3 regions of the Pseudoalteromonas sp. G5_S1_54_S4 genome follow, and region 1 is predicted to be linked to each of the others. Evidence: predicted binding sites of a transcription regulator. Region 1 holds the regulator's gene; each other region holds the start of a gene.

Region 1 (4,670 bases):
TATTGTTGATAGTGACCAGCAATTATCAGGCCTGTTTACCGATGGCGATTTACGCCGTATTTTAGAGCAACGTATTGACATTCATAGCACTGAAATTAATGTTGTGATGACCAAGTCGTGTACTACAGCCACGCAAGAGATGCTCGCGGCTGAAGCGTTAAATATTATGGAACAAAAACGTATTAATGGTTTAATTGTAATTAATGAGCATAATCAACCGATTGGCGCACTAAATATGCAAGACTTACTTAAAGCGGGAGTGCTATAAATGCAATTTGAAGATCTCTATCAACCGCTAAGTGATGATGCAAAGGCGCGCGCAAAAAAAGTAAAGCTATTAATTTGTGATATTGATGGTGTATTTTCTGATGGCCGTATTTACCTTGGAAACCAAGGTGAAGAACTCAAAGCATTTAACACCAAAGACGGATTTGGTATCAAAGCCCTGATTAACAGCGGTTTTGAAGTAGCCGTGATCACTGGGCGCCATTCTCATATAGTGCAGCAACGCATGAGCAGTTTAACCGTACAACATATATACCAAGGCCAAGAAGACAAGCTCATAGCCTATCAAGAATTAAAACAAAAGTTAGCGCTTAGCGATGAGCAAATTGCTTATATAGGTGATGATGGCCCAGACATGCCAGTAATGGAGCAAGTCGGTTTTGCGGTTGCCGTAAACGATGCTCATCCACTTATTAAACGTTTATCACATTATGTAACTCAACTGCCAGGCGGTTTTGGTGCGGTAAGAGAGCTGACAGACTTACTTATGCTCGAAAATAACAAGCCACTAACCAGCCAAGGAACGAGTTCATGAATGTAGCGCGCATTATACTGAGCGTTTTATTCATAAGCTGTATGGTTTGGCTTTGGTATCCTTATTTTACTAAGGTTGATATTACTGCAAGCGAAGAAACACAAGTTATTGCTAAGCCTGATTATACCGCTATTGAGCTAAAACAAACGGCTTATAATGAACAAGGTAAAGTGAGCCATAAGATAACTGCGGTAAAAATGGAGTTGTATCAACAACTCGGTTTTACCTTTTTTGAAAAGCCTATATTCACTTTATACAATGATCAGCAAACATGGCGTATTAACGCCGATGAAGCCACCCTCTACGACGACCGTCAACTGGTGTTAGAAGGTAATGTAACCGCTCAAAACTTAGTAGATAACGCCATGATCGATACGATCACCGCCCAGACCATCAATGTTGATATAAAACTATTAACCATGCAATCACAGCAGCCTGTCGTTATTACAGGACCTAATTTAAAAATCACAGGTAAAGGCCTTGAGGCCGATTTAAAAACCGAGGTGATTAAACTTATTAACCATACGCGAACCCTATATTATGACCAATAACCTATTTAAAATTTTAATTGTTCCCTCACTATTAATTGCTTTTAACAGTAATGGTGCTAAACCTGCTGAAGCCCCCGCTGCTAATCAAATTTCAATTAGTGCAGATAAGCAAGAAGGTCAATTAAAAGAAAACGTAGGCATTTTTGAGAAAAATGTTGAAATTATTCATGGTAATCGCCGTATCACAGCTGACCGTTTAGAAGTGCATAAACGCGATGACCTAGGCGATAACAAACAGTTATTAATTGCCACAGGCAGCCCTGCATATTTTGAAGAAACACAAGCTGATGGCACCATAATGAGTGCCAGTGCTAATGAAGTGCGTTACGATGTGTCGCTGCGTTTTTTAACCTTAATCGGCGATGCAAGCATTGCTCAAGCAGGTCAAAAAATAACAGCTAAAAGTATCACTTACGATATCGAGCAGCAGTTAATTAGCGCAGAAAAAGACGAAAACTCAACAGACCGTGTACACACTATTTTAGTCCCTGTTGAAAATAAAAAAGAAGATGATAAAGGCCAACCATGAGCACATTAAAAGCAGAGCTATTAGCTAAAAGCTACAAAGGTCGTGAAGTTGTAAAAAACGTTGGCCTAGAGGTTGAAGCTGGCAGTATTGTGGGGTTACTTGGCCCTAATGGTGCAGGTAAAACCACCACTTTTTATATGATTGTAGGCCTTGTGCCTAGCGATAAAGGCAAAATATCAATTGATGATAAAGATATTACTTTATTACCGATGCACAGCCGAGCGCGTTTAGGGATTGGTTATTTACCGCAAGAGTCGTCTATTTTTAGAAAGCTGACTGTTTATCAAAACTTAATGGCTATCTTAGAAACACGTAAAGAATTAAATAAACAACAACGCGAAGATACCTTAAATAATTTACTTGATGAATTTAGCATTCAGCATATCCGCGATAGTCAAGGTATGGCTTTATCAGGTGGTGAACGTCGCCGCGTAGAAATTGCTCGCGCGTTAGCAGCAAACCCTAAATTTATCCTTTTAGACGAACCCTTTGCGGGGGTTGATCCTATCTCAGTATTAGATATTAAAAAGATTATAGAGCATCTTAAAAACCGTGGCATTGGCGTACTTATTACAGACCATAACGTGCGCGAAACACTTGATGTTTGTGAAAAAGCCTACATAGTTTCTCATGGGGAGTTAATTGCATCAGGCACTCCTGAATACGTATTAAACGATAAAACAGTACGCGATGTTTATTTGGGCGAGCAGTTCAAGCTCTAATATGTGTGTTATTCCACTAAGCATCTGCTAAGATTAATCATACTTAGGTCTGTTGACCTTTCAAGGTTGAATTTGCAGCAGTCTGTTTGGTATTTAGGCAAGGCAGAGCCTATGTGGTGTGGTATTCCCCATAAATAGGCGATAACGCAGCATCAATGCCAAACAGGCGCAGCCCTTCGGGTTCTGCCTAGGGACGATTTACTCTTTGTTGCTCGGTTTTGACTTAGCCCACTAGGTTACAAACCTCGCGCCGCAATTAAACCGCCCCTAGTTTGAACAAATTTTAATCCGTAAAGGTCAACAGACCGTAATTTAAAAGGATTGTTAGAGATACATGAGGCAATCATTACAGCTGCGCATGGGCCAGCAACTTACAATGACTCCACAGTTGCAACAAGCAATTCGCTTATTGCAACTCAGTACATTGGATCTCCAGCAAGAAATTCAAGAAGCGCTCGATAGCAACCCCTTGCTTGAAGTTGAAGAACACGATTACAGCGAAGACACTGCAGGTAAAAACGAACAAAAAGCCGATAACGATGACTTAACGCTAAGTGCCTCAGCTGACGATAAACCTAGCGAGTATGAGCAAGATAGCGGCGAAGCAATGACCAAAGACACCATTAGCGATGATATGGCTATGGATGTTACTTGGGATGAATATATGAGCGCTGCGCCTGCCTCTTCATCGGGCCCAATGCCAGAAGATGAATCTATTTATCAAGGCTCTTCGACTGAAACGCTGCATGAGTATTTAATGTGGCAGCTTCAACTGACGCCGTTTAGTCCTACCGATGAAGCGATAGCTATTGCAATTGTAGAAGCTGTGGACGACTCAGGGATTCTAACCCTTAGCTGTGAAGAAATATTAGAAAGCTTTAACCAAGAAAACGACGGCGAAGATGAAGTTGAACTTGACGAAATAGAAGCGGTACTAAAGCGTATTCAACTATTTGATCCAGTGGGAATAGCCGCGCGTAGTTTACAAGAGTGCTTGTGTATTCAGCTAAATCAATTTGATAAAGACACACCTTTTTTAAACGAAACAAAAATGATCTTAACCGATCATATTGATTTACTTGCTGCACGTGACTATCGCACGTTGATGAAAAAAACAAAGCTTAAAGAAGATGAGCTTAAAGAAATCATGACGTTGATTCATACGCTCAGCCCAAAACCGGCAGACACTATTGTTAGAGAAGAGTCTGAATACGTTATTCCTGATGTGTCGGTTAAAAAAGTTAAAGGTCGTTGGGTAGTTGAATTAAACCCAGATAGCATGCCTAAGATCAGAGTAAATAGCCAATATGCAGCTATGTCGCGTACGGTTAAATCAAGTGGTGATAGCCAGTTTATTCGCTCGCACTTACAAGAGGCTAAATGGTTTATAAAAAGCTTAGAAAGTAGAAATGACACGCTACTTAAAGTAACCAACTGTATTGTGCAACAGCAACAGGCCTTTTTTGAACACGGTCCTGAGGCTATGAAGCCTATGGTGCTTAACGATGTGGCTGAAATGGTGGAAATGCACGAGTCGACTATATCGCGTGTTACTACGCAAAAATACATGCATACACCACGTGGCATTTTTGAGCTTAAATATTTCTTTTCAAGCCATGTAAGTACTGAAAATGGTGGCGAATGTTCATCAACAGCAATACGTGCATTAATTAAAAAATTAATCGCTGCAGAAAACTCAGCTAAACCATTGAGTGATAGTAAAATTGCAGATATATTGGCAGAGCAAGGAATTAAAGTAGCGAGGAGAACCATTGCAAAATATCGCGAATCTCTAGCTATTCCCCCGTCTAATCAACGTAAAAGTTTGATTTAAGGCGTACAACAAAGAGGAAAATGTTTATGCAACTGAATTTAACTGGTCGCCATGTAGATATTACCGACTCGCTTAGAGACTACGTAAATAGTAAATTTTCGAAGTTACAGAGGCACACTGATCACATAACGAATGTGCACGTTATTCTCGATGTAGAAAAACTAAACCAAAAAGCTGAAGCAACCGTTCATGTTAGTGGCGCTGAGATTTTTGC
Region 2 (4,670 bases), on a different contig from region 1:
GTGTTACACCATGAAGATAAAGGCCTCTATTTAGATGCCTTACTTACAAAGTCGTCACAAATGCGCGTTATTTTTGGCTTTGCGCGTGCCTATTTTATGGTAGAAACTCATGCTCCTTCAGCGTTAGTGCGGTTTTTAAATCAACTTATGCCTAATAAAACCCTCGCCGAGCTTTACAACGCCATAGGCTTTCATAAACAAGGTAAAACCGAGTTTTATCGCGAGTTTTTGAATCATTTAACCCATTCTAATGACGAATTTACCATTGCTCCCGGTACACCGGGTATGGTGATGATGGTATTTACCCTACCCTCGTTTGGTTATGTATTTAAAGTTATTAAAGATAAATTTGGTGAAAGTAAGCCGTTTGGTCGCGATACGGTATTAAAACGCTATCAACTGGTTAAAAGTCATGACCGTGTTGGCCGAATGGCTGACACCATAGAGTATTCAAACGTCGTATTTCCTTTGGCACGATTTGATAGTAACTTGTTAGCACAGTTGCACAAAACCATTGGCTCATCGATGGTGATTGAGGGTGACTGGTTAATCATAAAACATTTATACATTGAACGGCGAATGACACCGCTTAATTTGTTTTTAGAAAATGCAGACGAAAAAAGTGCCGCCGATGCCATTGAAGAGTATGGCCAGGCGCTTAAAGAAATGATTGCCGTGAATATTTTCCCTGGCGATATGCTGTTAAAGAACTTTGGTGTAAGTAAGCACAAACGTATTATTTTTTATGATTACGATGAAGTGCAATATTTAACAGACATGAACTTTAGAGCACTACCCAAAGCAAAAAGTTATGATGATTATTTGATGGATGAACAAAGTTACTCGGTTGCTCCGCAAGATGTATTTCCAGAGCAATTATGTACCTTTGTAATGCCTAACCCAACATATAAACAATTTTTAACCAGTACGCACCCAGAACTACTTGATGTGAGCTTTTGGAAACAAGCACAACAAAATATAAAAAATGGAAAGGTGAGTCATATTTATCCCTATCCTACAGCACAGCGTTTTATCCATTACTGGTAAACGTTAAGGACACACAATGAATATAAGTAAAATAGATTTAAATTTACTGGTTTACCTCGATACATTACTGCGCGAATGTAACGTTACTCGTGCTGCTAACCAGCTTAGTATTACTCAACCGGCAATGAGTAATGGACTTAAACGCCTACGTAACCTTTTTAACGATCCTATTTTAGTGCGTACCAGCGATGGTATGGTGCCGACCGAGCGCGCTATTGAGTTACAGCCTGTTATTCGCGGTATTTTGATGACGCTTGAAGAAACGCTAGCACCTAATCGCGAATTTGAAGCTAAACAAAGTAAACGCGTGTTTAGAATTATGGCCAGTGACTATGCAGCCAGTACCATGGCACCGCGTTTGTTAGGGAAATTACATGAAGAAGCCCCAGACACCACATTAGATATTTTAACGCCCAGCGATGTAACTTTTCATGATGTAGAAAACGGTAAAGTAGACATGGCAATTAACCGCTTTGAAAATTTACCGCAATCGTTTCATCATAAGCGAATTTGGAAAGATAGCTTTTGCTGTTTAGTAAGATCCGACAACCCTATTATTGAAAACTTTAGCCTAGATAGCTATTTAAAAGCCCGTCATATTTGGGTAAGTAAAACAGGCTTTGGTGTTGGGGTTGGCATGGATCCAAAAGATGTGCAAAAGCTGGGTTGGGTTGACGAAGCGCTCGCACATTTTGGGAAGCATCGAAATATTGCCACCTTTACTCGTAACTACCATGTTGCTATTCATTTAGCGAAAGAAAAAAACCTCGTGGCGACTTTACCCTCAAAAGCGGCCAATATTTATGTAGACGATCCGGGGCTTAAAATACTTGAACCACCCTTTCCAATTCCACCATTTGAACTTGATATGATATGGAGCCCTTTGTTACACAGAGATGCTAGCCATATTTGGTTACGTCAAAAAGTAGCCGAAGTAGCTGAAGAGCTTAAATAACCTTCTTACATGCTTTTATGTAAATTTTGCTTGCTAGCAGCATGTTAGCAAGCTTGCCTAGACCCCTCACAATAATAAAGCCATGAAAAACAATTAGTTAAAAAATAAAACCGCGTTGGAATGCCGCTTGCTCAGTTATCTATGTATTTTAAATTAACAGAGGTCATTATTATGAGCACCCATCAAGGACAAGAGATAAATCATATCACCGACATTATCCAAGTAATGAATAGCGGTATCGACTTTTACGAAAAAGCACAAGATAAAGTACAAGATCCTAGCGTAAGTGCATTATTTCAGCGCATGATCGACGCCCGCAAAGTAAGTGTTGAAAGCTTACAACCCTATGCAATTAATCAACAAGGTGCACGTGAAGATGGCTCTTCGTTCGCGGTAGAAGCACGCAGAGCATTTACCGCTTTGCTCAGTACATTCACTAGCGATAACGACCAAACCTACATTAAAGAGCTTGAAGAAGTAGAAGATAAAACCTTAGAAGAAATCAAAACAGCGTTAAAAAAGCCTCAATCACATGATTGTGAAGCGGCGCTGTCAAAGGTATTGCTTACCATGCAAAGCTGTCATGCTGAAATGAGTAAAATGCAAAAACATTAAGTTTAAAAACTATAAAAGGGCCTTACGGCCCTTTGGTTGTTAAATAACAATAGGAAAGTTATTAGGGTCTGTTGACCTTTTAAGGTTGAATTTGCAGCAGTCTGTTTGGTATTTAGGCAAGGCAGAGCCTATGTGGTGTGGTTATTCCCCATAAATAGGCGATAACGCAGCATCAATACCAAACAGGCGCTGCCCGAAGGGTTTTGCCTAGGGGCGATTTACCCTTTGTTGCCTACATGGATGTAGGTAAGGGGCGTGAGCAGGACGCGGAAGCTTTGCTCGGTTTTTACTTATTCTTACATGGATGTAAGCCAGTAGAATAACGCAGGAGCAGTTATCGAGCCCACTAGGTTACAAACCTCGCGCCGCGATTAAACCGCTCCTAGTTTGAACAAATTTTAATCCAAAAAGGTCAACAGACCCTTATTAAAAGCGGTATTCTGCACCTACGTAGTAGTAAGCACCGTTAAAACCAAATGGCGCTGAACGACGAGAGTACTTAAATACCCCATCACTGCTGACAATGGTATTACCTTGAGCATCTACAATAGTGCCTGAACGTGAATTACCTATGGTGTTTTCATCTGGATAAACATCAAATAAGTTATTTGCGCCAATATTTACCGATAAGTTATCAGTTACAAAATAATTAACTTTAATGTCAGTTAAAATTTCAGCACCGTAAGTCTGGCGGCCGCCATCTTCAACTGTGTACTCACCAAAACGATTAAGTGATAAATTAACAGTCCAATCGTCACGGCGATAAAGCGCACTTAAGTTAATGCGATCTTCTGGTTGCCATTCTTCAATGATAGAAATTTCTTGATCAGAAAACACATCATCGACTGGCACGGTTTCAAGACCAGAACCTGCAGGTGTAAATAACGACACCACATCGGTTTCGGTAAAGTTGGCCGCTAATGTAAAATCAAGTGTGCCGCCTAGGCCTTCTGTATTCCATGTAGCTACAAAGTCGATACCTTGCGTTTCTGTGTCAGCCCCATTTAAGAAAAACTGTCCTGCACCAGCACCCGAGCTCAGTAACGCGGCATCAAGGCTGTTTGATAAACCTTTGCCTAAGCGATTACTAATTACAATACGGTCGTCAATATCGATTGAGTAGTAATCAAGCGTTACATTAATATTATCGCTTACATTATAAACAATACCTAAACTGCGGTTTTGAGATTTCTCTTCTGTTAACTTAGGAATACCTAAACTTTGCGCCAGGGTTGAATCGTTTCTAAACGTGCCCACTTCTTCAGCCACTAAATTGCCATTAGGGCCAACAACAAACTGCGTGCTGATATTGTTAAAGTACAACTGCTGCATTGAAGGCGCTCTAAAGCCTGAACTTAATGCACCACGAAGTGAAATATCTTCGGTTAATGACCAGTTACCCGCGAGTTTAAAGTTAACTGTATCGCCAAATCCTTTGTAATTATCGTAACGTAACGCCCCTGAGATAATCACATCCTCAATAACGTAAGCTTCAACGTCTAAATAAAACGAGATCACATCGCGCGACTCATCAACCGACGATGCTGGCGATGAACCACCAAAGCCTTGTGTGCCACCTGATGCATTTTCGCTACCAATACCACCGCTCAGTCCATCATAAATATTAACACCATTGTTGGTATCGTAATCGCGGTATGCGTATTCACTGCCCTCTAGAATACGGTACTCATCGGTGCGTATTTCTGCGCCCATTGCAAATGAGTAATCATCAAAATTTTGAGTAAAATCAAGATTAATTGTTTGCAGTGATAACTCCATACCATACGCGTAACCTTCACGTGGAATAGTGGCGCGAATATCTGCGGCGCTCAAGCCTTGGTCGTAACGTAAGAAGTTGGCATAAGAGGCATTAATCGTATCGCTAGTGGTGTAATCAATGCTGTTTTCACCATAGGTGTACGATAAGTCTAAGCTTGAGTCGTTATCAAACTGCGTTTTATAACCAAAATTATATGAAATATCGTCAATCGTAGTGTTTATTTTTGGTAAAAAGCCAGCCGGAACTGTCGCATCACCATCTTGTAATACTGGG
Region 3 (4,670 bases), on a different contig from region 1:
CAGGTCACGGCCATTTTCTTGCTCTACGGTAACGCTGATCATTCGCTTTTGCGACTCATCTGTGTCGGTGGAAAAGCCTTTTAATACCGACTTAGGCTCTTTTTTGCATAACATTGCCACACCGTAATGCGCTTTTTGTCCATGAAAATAAACGTGGTAACCCATTTTTTGTACATCGTCTAGCGGAAATGCTTCATCGTGCACTTTTATCTCTTGAAGACCAATAATATCTGGCTGGTGTTTATCAATAATAGCTTGTAACTGATGTAGGCGAGCACGCAGGCCATTGATATTAAAAGAAATCACTTTCATAAAGTTTACCTTCAAATTTATTTTCATTGTTAGCTAAATTGTATCAGTATTTGGAGCGACATAACATGACTGAAACGAGAAAATAGCTGCACAAATGTTGATCAATTTTTGCTTAATGTTTAAACATTGTAAATGCAATATTAAATAATAAAATAAATAAAATATTCAATTGATATGTTAAAAGTTGTCTATATAATGCGCAAAAATCGTTTGTTTAACTCGTTCAAATAGGACTACCTGATGAAAACTCAATTACTTTTAGCCGCCTCTCTTTTTGTTTCTGTAACTGCTACTGCGCAAAGCAATACGTATTACAGCCAAGACAACAAATTAGAGTCTAACTTATGTGTAGTAAGCGCCAATGAGGGGTTTTCGGCTGCTCGTAAAATGGCAGCAAAGCACGGTGTATATTTATCGCGTTATTCAAAAAGTATCCTATGTAACGGTCAAGACATCCGTGACATTGCAAAAAAAGAAGAAGCAACGCAATCAGTTGTGTCTAAAGTAGAAGTATTTGCAAAAGATTCACACCAAGAAACACAGTTATGTATGACTGCATTAAAGCAAGGCCTACAACCAGTACGTAAGCAAATTGGTAACTTAAATTCATTAAAGTGTAATGGCCAAAGCGTTACTGATTTTGTTAAGCGTTACCAAAACGCTGCAATCTAAATTACCGTATTAGATATAAATAGCTCGGTTCTTACCGAGCTTTTTTTTTGCAAAAATTACCAGAGTAGCTTGCAAAAATTGCATTATTAAATATCGTAATAGAAGTTGTTCTTGGTTAATTGTTTGATTTTAATAGTTTATTTTTTTTGGCATCGTATTTGTATCACTAGATTTGAAATTTATTAATACAAGGATACGTCTGATGAAAAAATTAACGATAGCTTCTACTGTTTTAGCCGCATTGAGTTTAGCCGCTTGTTCTTCAAATCAAGGTTTAGAAAAAATCGACAGTGATTTTGCAAGCTTAGATAACGACAGCGATGGCTTTATTTCTAAAACAGAAGCCGACGATGATAGTATTTGGCAGCACTTTTCAAATATAGATACAAATATGGATAACCAAATAAGCCGTAATGAATATGATGCTTATATGCAGCTAAATGCTGGGAAAGTTGCTACAGATAGTGAAGTGAGTGAGTCTGCATTTAAGGCTGATATTGCGAAGTTTGATAAAATAGAAAATGACTTTAAAAGCTTAGATAATGATAGCAACGGTTTTATTTCAGTTTCTGAAGCTGACGATGATGATATTTCAATTCATTTTGGTTACATGGACAGCAATAAAGATAAACGAGTAAGTAAAAAAGAGTTTAATAGCTATATCCAAAAGCATGGTGATTCTGTTGCAGAGGACGATGCACTTGAGCAATTTAAAAATAGCTAAATTACATTATTAAATACACTTGATACCAAGCCAGTGTTTTTCACTGGCTTTTTTATACCTATAAAATGTTATTTTATTAATATGTTTTCCTAGTTTGCCGTTGTTCTGTCATAATAGATGGCTGTGTGTTTTTATTAACTTTAGAGTGATTATGGTTGGTCGGCGAATTAGTGATGAACAATTAATTGAAATCATTGAAGCGGCGATTTTTGTGGCAGGCAAGCCCGTATCAAAACGTCATCTTAAGGACACGGTTTTAAACGACTTAGCAATTTCTATGGCGCGCATTAATGATGCTGTAGAGGCCATTCAAGTTCACTATCAGACGCGTGGAATACGTTTGGTTGAGGTAGGCAGTGGCTATCGTTTTCAAGCGTGCAGTAGTTTAAGCCCATGGTTGAGTAATTTATGGCAAGAACGTGCCCCTAAATACTCGAGAGCTTTACTCGAAACCCTGTCGTTAATTGCATACAAGCAACCCATTACCCGTGGTGAAATTGAGCAAGTGCGGGGTGTAGCAACTGGCTCAAATATTATTAAAACTCTGCTTGAAAGAGAGTGGATTAAAGTAGTTGGGCATAAAGAAGTACCAGGTAAACCGGCACTTTATGCAACGACTAAACAATTTTTAGATTATTTTTCGATAACGGGACTTCATGATTTACCCGCATTGCCAGAGCAACAGCAAAGTAAAATTACCCAGTTATTAAGTGATCCTTCTGTGAGAGAACCATCCGAATGAGTATACAAGGTGAAAAGTTACAAAAAGTCCTAGCCCGTGCAGGCGTAGGCTCACGCCGTGAAATGGAAAAATACATTGATGCAAATCGTGTGAGTGTAAACGGTAAAGTAGCTAAGTTAGGCGACAGGGTTGAAGAAACCGATTTAATTCGTGTTGACGGCCATACCGTTAAAATAGAAGAAAAAGCAGACAGAATTTGTCGTGTAATTATGTATAACAAACCAGAGGGTGAGTTAAGTACGCGTAAAGACCCTGAAGGCCGTAGAACCGTTTTTGACCGCTTACCTCGTATTGATGGCGACCGCTGGATAGCAGTAGGCCGATTAGACGTAAATACCTCAGGACTAATGCTGTTTACTAATGACGGTGAATTGGCAAACCGCTTAATGCACCCAAGCTATGAAGTTGAACGCGAATATTCAGCACGTGTATTTGGTGAAGTCACTGACGAAACAATGAAAAACTTACTGCGTGGCGTAGAACTTGAAGATGGCCCCGCAAAGTTCACTGGTATCAAGCCTATGGGCGGTGAAGGTATTAATCGTTGGTATAATGTAACGCTTAACGAAGGTCGTAACCGTGAAGTGCGTCGTTTATGGCAATCACAAGATGTGGAAGTATCACGTCTTATTCGTATTCGTTACGGTAAATTAGAGCTTGATAAGCGCGTACCGCAAGGTGGCTGGATTGAGTATGATTTAGATACAGTTAACTATTTACGTAAAACAGTAAAGCTTGGCAAAGAAACACAAACTAAGCTGTCTGTTATTCCTGAAAAGCGTAAAGACAAGCGCGCTAAAATAAACCAAATTCGCAAGGCGGTTAAAAAGCACAATCAACGTGTAAAACCGACTAAACGTAAGTAATTAAAGCATAAAACAACAAAGCCGCTTTTTATAGCGGCTTTTTTACGTTTAAAACTAAATATTACTTTTTAGCTTGTGCGTCTAACGATTGGCCATTGATATCTTTTGAGTCATCACTCATTAAATACAGGTAAGTTGGCATTAAATCTTCAGGTGTCGCAAGTAAATCACGATCCTCACCTGGGAATGCACTTGCACGCATTGATGTACGTGTTGCGCCTGGATTGATGCAGTTAACACGGATTGGCGTTTTTTCAACTTCACACGCCCATGTTTGCATCATACCCTCTACAGCAAACTTAGAAATAGCGTAAGGTCCCCAAAATTCTCTTCCTTTACGACCTACACCCGATGAGGTAAATACCACTGAAGCACTTTTTGACTTACGCATTACAGGGAACAACGCTTTGGTGATCATCGCTTGTGCAGTTACGTTTACTTTCATTACATTTTCAAATGTTGATGAACAAAAGTGCTCCAACGGCCCTAAAGTACCTAAAATACCCGCGTTATTTAATAGTCCATCAAGGCGGCCAAATTGGCTCTCGATAGTTGCAGCAAGGTCGCGGTAGTTTTGTTTAGTTGCACCTTTTAAGTCCATAGGCACAATCGCTGGCTGTGGGTAGCCTGCATTGACGATTTCGTCATACACACATTCTAGTTTATTAGTTGTTTTTCCTAATAAAATAACGGTTGCACCATGTTTAGCATAAGTAATTGCTGCAACACGGCCGATACCATCACCTGCGCCTGTTATCAAAATTACTTTGTCTTTAAGTGCGTTTTCAGTTGCTTGATAGGTATGCATAAAAGTACCAATGTTTAAATTTTTTTTGATTTTAACATAGCAAATCGACAAGTAATCGAATTTATTACAAATTTAGGTGGCGAAACTAGAAAGTTTACGTTAAGTTTAACTGGTCTAATGTCTCATTAATATACTAGCTACATTATTTTAACTTAATTACACTGACTATAAACACACTATAAAAATAAGATTTGTGCGGAGAACACTATGAAAAAAATGCTACTCTCGCTCTCAGTTGCAGCTGCATTAGCAGGCTGTGGCGGCGGAGAAACGTTAGAAGATGTTAAAAACGATTCAGTTACAGTTATTCCAAAAGCTACGGTAAAATTTGACCCTGCAAATGGTGTAATTTCGGTTCCTAATGATTTATTGATGAGCGGTACGCGCGATGGCACATTAAACATTCCTGGTGAGCTAAATGACGAAAATGTTTCTATCCCTCGCGCTGCGTATGCAGATCCGCAACTTGCACTAGGGGCACTTGATGGCTGGTCTACGCAAGTTCCTTTTAAAATAGATTTAACGTTTCCACCGGGCATTAGCCTA

The links. Region 1 encodes sigma-54, which starts transcription at its own class of promoters, with help from an activator protein. Its sites were predicted from a motif close to GTTGGCACGNNNNTNGNNT; they were not measured.
Region 2: a site for sigma-54 is predicted at 2,117-2,135, ahead of ACTRWE_RS12020 (ferritin-like domain-containing protein). Genes of this name have one in related genera too.
Region 3: a site for sigma-54 is predicted at 1,130-1,148, ahead of ACTRWE_RS08995 (EF-hand domain-containing protein). Genes of this name have one in related genera too.

What each region holds. Positions count from the first base shown of each region.
Region 1 covers NZ_JBQKUL010000048.1:14,293-18,962, reverse strand. Annotated here, with positions in the region: gene ACTRWE_RS15770 (KpsF/GutQ family sugar-phosphate isomerase) at 1-268, shown strand, start outside; gene kdsC (3-deoxy-manno-octulosonate-8-phosphatase KdsC) at 269-820, shown strand; gene lptC (LPS export ABC transporter periplasmic protein LptC) at 817-1,371, shown strand; gene lptA (lipopolysaccharide transport periplasmic protein LptA) at 1,361-1,900, shown strand; gene lptB (LPS export ABC transporter ATP-binding protein) at 1,897-2,622, shown strand; gene ACTRWE_RS15745 (RNA polymerase factor sigma-54) at 2,957-4,456, shown strand; gene hpf (ribosome hibernation promoting factor) at 4,483-4,670, shown strand, end outside.
Region 2 covers NZ_JBQKUL010000029.1:23,368-28,037, forward strand. Annotated here, with positions in the region: gene aceK (bifunctional isocitrate dehydrogenase kinase/phosphatase) at 1-1,047, shown strand, start outside; gene ACTRWE_RS12015 (LysR family transcriptional regulator) at 1,064-2,002, shown strand; gene ACTRWE_RS12020 (ferritin-like domain-containing protein) at 2,174-2,617, shown strand; gene ACTRWE_RS12025 (TonB-dependent receptor plug domain-containing protein) at 3,044-4,670, opposite strand, start outside.
Region 3 covers NZ_JBQKUL010000018.1:37,152-41,821, forward strand. Annotated here, with positions in the region: gene xthA (exodeoxyribonuclease III) at 1-312, opposite strand, end outside; gene ACTRWE_RS08990 (exonuclease III) at 553-984, shown strand; gene ACTRWE_RS08995 (EF-hand domain-containing protein) at 1,187-1,708, shown strand; gene scpB (SMC-Scp complex subunit ScpB) at 1,860-2,450, shown strand; gene rluB (23S rRNA pseudouridine(2605) synthase RluB) at 2,447-3,316, shown strand; gene ACTRWE_RS09010 (YciK family oxidoreductase) at 3,378-4,124, opposite strand; gene ACTRWE_RS09015 (VolA/Pla-1 family phospholipase) at 4,332-4,670, shown strand, end outside.